2 regions of the Methylomicrobium agile genome follow, and region 1 is predicted to be linked to the other one. Evidence: predicted binding sites of a transcription regulator. Region 1 holds the regulator's gene; the other holds the start of a gene.
What was found. Region 1 encodes HrcA, which represses chaperone genes, less so after heat shock. Its sites were predicted from a motif close to TNTTAGCACTCNNNNNNNNNGAGTGCTAANA; they were not measured.
Positions count from the first base shown of each region.

Region 1 (2,475 bases):
GTTCCAAAGATTCAATTGTTCAATTCGCTGGTCTTCTTGTTCCTGGTGCCGTATGTATTCTCGGATCATCGTTTCATCTCGACCCACCGTCGAAACAAAGTAACCCCGCGCCCAAAAGTGTTGCCCCACAAAATTTCGTTTCTTCTCTCCATAAACCCGCGCCAAATGGATGGCGCTCTTCCCTTTGACGAAACCGATCACTTGCGACACCGCATACTTCGGCGGTATCGCAATCAACATATGGACATGATCTGGCATCAAATGCCCTTCCAGTATCCGGCTTTCTTTCTGGCTCGCCAGCCTTCGAAAGACCTCTCCCAAATGCTGACGCAATGCTTTATACAAAGTGCGTCGCCGGCATTTCGGGATAAATACCACATGATATTTGCACTCCCAGCGGGAGTGACTTAAGCTTTCATTCTCGTCCATCAGGTTCTCCTCTATCGTGTACTTGGCGGTTCACGATGCTGAGTTTCCTGATGGACTCCGCTGAATGTCAAACTTTCGCTGTCTCCCCGGCAGAGCCGGGGGATTTCTCATTATTGGTTAATATTTATCAGATATCGATTCAGGCTGTCGTAAATCGCTTACAGGGTAAGCGTGTATGATCCCTATTCCTTGGATTTAATGAGCGCGGGGGCTTAGCTGGGATCAAGTCTGCGTAGATGTGAATCAATTAGCACCCGCACTATATCCCGCACTATATATAGTGTGATTAGCCTGGCTTAATCGAGCCGTCCGGTTGACAACTGGTCCTGTTATTGCTAATTTGTTCAGTTGGCACTCGTATTCAGAGAGTGCTAATAACGATTTCTGTTAGAGGTGAGTGTGAGTCATCCGCAACTAAACGAACGTTCCCTGCAATCGCTGAAAGCGTTGATCGAGCGTTATATCAGTGATGGGCAGCCGGTCGGCTCGCGCGTGCTGGCAAAAGATTCAGACTTGAAGCTGAGCCCGGCCACCATTCGCAACGTCATGGCCGACCTCGAGGACATGGGGTTGATCCATTCGCCGCATACTTCCGCCGGCCGGGTGCCGACGGTCAGTGGATACCGGCTTTTCGTCGACAGCCTACTGACGGTCAAGCCGTTGGCGCTCCAGGAAATCACCCGTCTTCAGGGGAGTCTGTCCCGGATCGAGGATAGGGGACAGACGCTCGAGGCGGCTTCGCGCCTGCTTTCCGAACTGTCGCAGATGGCCGGCGTGGTTACTCTGCCGAAGCGGGAAATGCTGTATCTGCGCCATATCGAATTCCTGCCGTTATCTCATTCGCGGGTACTGGTCATCTTCGTAACCAACGAACAGGAAGTGCATAACAAGATCATTCATACTTCCCGCCTGTTCAGTCCGGCCGAATTGCAGCAGGCAGCCAACTATCTGAATTCGGTGTATTCCGGACGCAGCCTGGCGGCGGTACGCGATGCCGTATTGAAAGAATTGCAGGATGACCGCGAACAGATGAACCAGTTGATGCTCGATACGATCAAGATGGCGCAGATGGCTTTCGAACCGGACGAAAAGAAAGAAGATTTCGTGCTGAGCGGCGAAACCAATCTGATGGGATTTTCCGAATTGTCGGACCGCGACCGGCTGCGCAGCCTGTTCGAAGCGTTCAGCCAGAAACAGAGCGTGATCCATTTGCTCGATCAGTGCATGAAAGCCGACGGCGTACAGATTTTCATCGGCGAAGAATCCGGCTACGAGGCCTTCGACCATTGCAGCCTGGTGACCTCCTCCTATTCGGTCAGCGACGAAGTGGTCGGCGTGCTCGGCGTGATCGGACCGACCCGAATGGCCTACGAAAAAATCATCCCGTATGTGGACATTACTGCAAAATTATTGAGCGCAGCCTTGAATCCGAAATCCGCATCCCCATCATAGCCCCTATGATAATTTCGGGTGTCCCAATCGGGCATGTAACCATTTTTTGCAGGATTTTTTGAATGAGTAACGAACAGGAAAACTTGGAAACCCAAGTAAAAACCGATGCCCAGTCCGACCTGGAAAATCAGGCTGCGGCGGAAGCCGAAACGCCGGCAACCGAACTGGCCGAGCAAGAGCCGACGGTAGAACAGTTGCAGGCCAAACTGGACGATGCCGAACGGAAAGCTCAGGAAAGCCGGGACAAGGCGGTCAGAACGGTCGCCGAAATGGAAAATCTCCGCAAAAGAACCCAGCGGGACATCGAAAGCGCGCACAAATACGCGCTCGAGAATTTCGCAAAAGCCTTGTTGCCGGTCATGGATAGCCTGGTACTCGGCCTGCAGGCCGCTACCGGCGACAGCCCGGAAGTGCAGAAATTCCGCGAAGGCACCGAACTGACCTTGAAGCAACTCGAAGCGGTATTCAATAAATTCAACATCGAAACCGTCGATCCGCTCGGACAGCCTTTCAATGCCGAACAGCATCAGGCGATGATGATGCAGGAAATCGAAGGCGTCGAGCCGAATACGGTCGTCAACGTCTTCCAGAAAG
Region 1 is NZ_JPOJ01000001.1:3,731,699-3,734,173, reverse strand. Features, by position in the region: gene tnpA (IS200/IS605 family transposase) at 1-429, opposite strand, end outside; gene hrcA (heat-inducible transcriptional repressor HrcA) at 829-1,881, shown strand; gene grpE (nucleotide exchange factor GrpE) at 1,944-2,475, shown strand, end outside.

Region 2 (2,475 bases), 2.7 Mb from region 1:
TCAGTCGCCGCGCCGACCTTGATCACCGCAACGCCGCCTGCCAGTTTGGCCAGACGCTCCTGCAGTTTTTCCTTGTCATAGTCGGAAGTCGCTTCCTCGGCTTGCGCACGGATTTGCGCAACGCGGCCCTTGATTTTTTCTTCGGAGCCGGCGCCGTCGATGATGGTGGTGTTCTCTTTGGAAACCTGAACTTTCTTCGCCGTACCCAGCATCGACAGTTCGGCTTTTTCGAGTGACAGGCCGACTTCTTCTGCGATTACGGTGCCGCCGGTCAGTACCGCGATGTCTTCCAGCATCGCTTTACGGCGATCGCCGAAACCGGGCGCCTTAACCGCCGCGACCTTGACGATGCCACGGATCGTGTTCACGACCAGCGTCGCCAGCGCTTCGCCTTCCACGTCTTCGGCGATGATCAGCAGCGGACGGCCTTGCTTGGCCACCGCTTCCAGGATCGGCAGCATTTCGCGGATATTGGAGATCTTCTTTTCGTAGATCAGGATCAGCGGATCGTCCAGCTCGACGCTCATGCTGTCTTGCTTGTTGATGAAGTAAGGGGACAGATAGCCGCGGTCGAACTGCATGCCTTCGACGACATCCAGCTGGTTGTCGAGGCCGGAACCTTCTTCGACGGTAATCACGCCTTCCTTGCCGACTTTTTCCATCGCTTCGGCGATGATGTTGCCGACCGACTCGTCCGAGTTGGCGGAGATCGTGCCGACCTGCGCGATCGCCTTGTTGTCGGTGCATGGGGTTGCAGAAGCCACGATCGCATCGACCGCTTTGGTGACGGCCAGATCGATGCCGCGCTTCAGGTCCATCGGGTTCATGCCGGCCGCAACCGCTTTCAAACCTTCGTTGACGATCGCCTGCGCCAGCACGGTCGCGGTGGTGGTGCCGTCTCCGGCCACGTCGGAGGTGTGGGAGGCCACTTCCTTGACCATTTGCGCGCCCATGTTTTCGAATTTGTCTTTCAATTCGATTTCTTTTGCAACGGATACGCCGTCTTTAGTGATGGTCGGTGCGCCGAAACTTTTGTCCAGAATCGCGTTGCGGCCTTTGGGACCCAGGGTAACCTTGACGGCGTTTGCCAGGATATTGACGCCTTTCGCCATCCGGCTGCGTGCGTCATCGCCAAAATATACGTCTTTTGCTGCCATTTTAATTCCTAATCCAATGTGTTGATGGTTGTGATTGCGTGAGGGGGAGGCTTAGCCCAACACACCCATGATGTCGTCTTCGCGCATCACGATAAGTTCTTCGCCGTCGATCTTGACTTCATTGCCGGAATATTTGCCGAACAAGACTTTGTCGCCGACCTTGACTTCCAGCGGACGCATTTCACCATTGTCGAGCACTTTGCCGGTGCCGACCGCCAGGATGACGCCCTGGCTTGGTTTTTCGGCGGCAGAACCCGGCAGCACGATACCGCCTGCGGTTTTGGTTTCTTCTTCAACGCGTTTGACTATCACTCTGTCGTGTAACGGACGTATTTTCATCAATCTCTCCTGAAAAAATTAAAGGTAAAAAATTATTAGCACTCGCGTTTAATGAGTGCTAATAATAAACGGGTTTTGCAGTCTGTCAAGTTCTTTGGCATCATCCTCGCCACTTTAGCCAATTCAAATGACTCATGAATGACAACCAACTTTTGCGTTACAGCCGCCAAATCATGCTGCCTCAGATCGATGTCGAAGGTCAGCAGAAACTGCTTGCCGCCAAGGTGCTGATCGTCGGCGCCGGCGGGCTCGGCTCGCCCGCTGCGATTTATCTGGCGGCGGCGGGTGTCGGTCATCTGGCGATTTTCGATCACGACGATGTCGACTTGTCCAATCTGCAAAGGCAAATTGCGCATTACACCGACGATATAGGGACCGCGAAAGTCATTTCAACCCGGCAGACTTTGAGCCGCCTGAATCCCGATGTGGATGTCCGGGTGGTCAAGCGGCGGATCGCCGGTGAGGAACTGGCCGCAGAAGTCGAAGCGGCCGATGTGGTGCTCGACTGCAGCGACAATTTCGCGACGCGCTTTGCGATCAATCGGGCATGCGTCGAACACCGAACGCCGCTGGTGTCGGGAGCCGCAATCCGTTTTGAGGGGCAGGTCGCGGTATTTACGCCGGGCAAAGGAGACAGCCCCTGTTATAACTGCCTCTATCGGATGGACGGCGACGAACCGCTCAATTGCGCGACGAACGGCGTCATAGCGCCGGTGACGGGAATCATCGGCGCCATCCAGGCGATGGAGGCGATGAAGTTGATCACAGGCATTGGCGAAACATTGACCGGGCGGCTGCTCTTGCTGGACGGGCTGACGATGGAGTTCGACACGATGCGGTTCAGGAAAAATCCGAAATGTCCCGCATGCGGCAGAGTCGCTTCGAGTTGATATTTTTTTGAACGATGCGGACAGGTTTCGTGGGGGCGAGACTAACGCGGAAAGACCGGAGATGTTCGAATTCGCTGGTCGAACGAGGG
Region 2 is NZ_JPOJ01000001.1:997,808-1,000,282, reverse strand. Features, by position in the region: gene groL (chaperonin GroEL) at 1-1,157, opposite strand, end outside; gene groES (co-chaperone GroES) at 1,209-1,496, opposite strand; gene CC94_RS0104840 (HesA/MoeB/ThiF family protein) at 1,631-2,386, shown strand.
Region 2: a site for HrcA is predicted at 1,530-1,560, ahead of groES (co-chaperone GroES). Genes of this name have one in related genera too.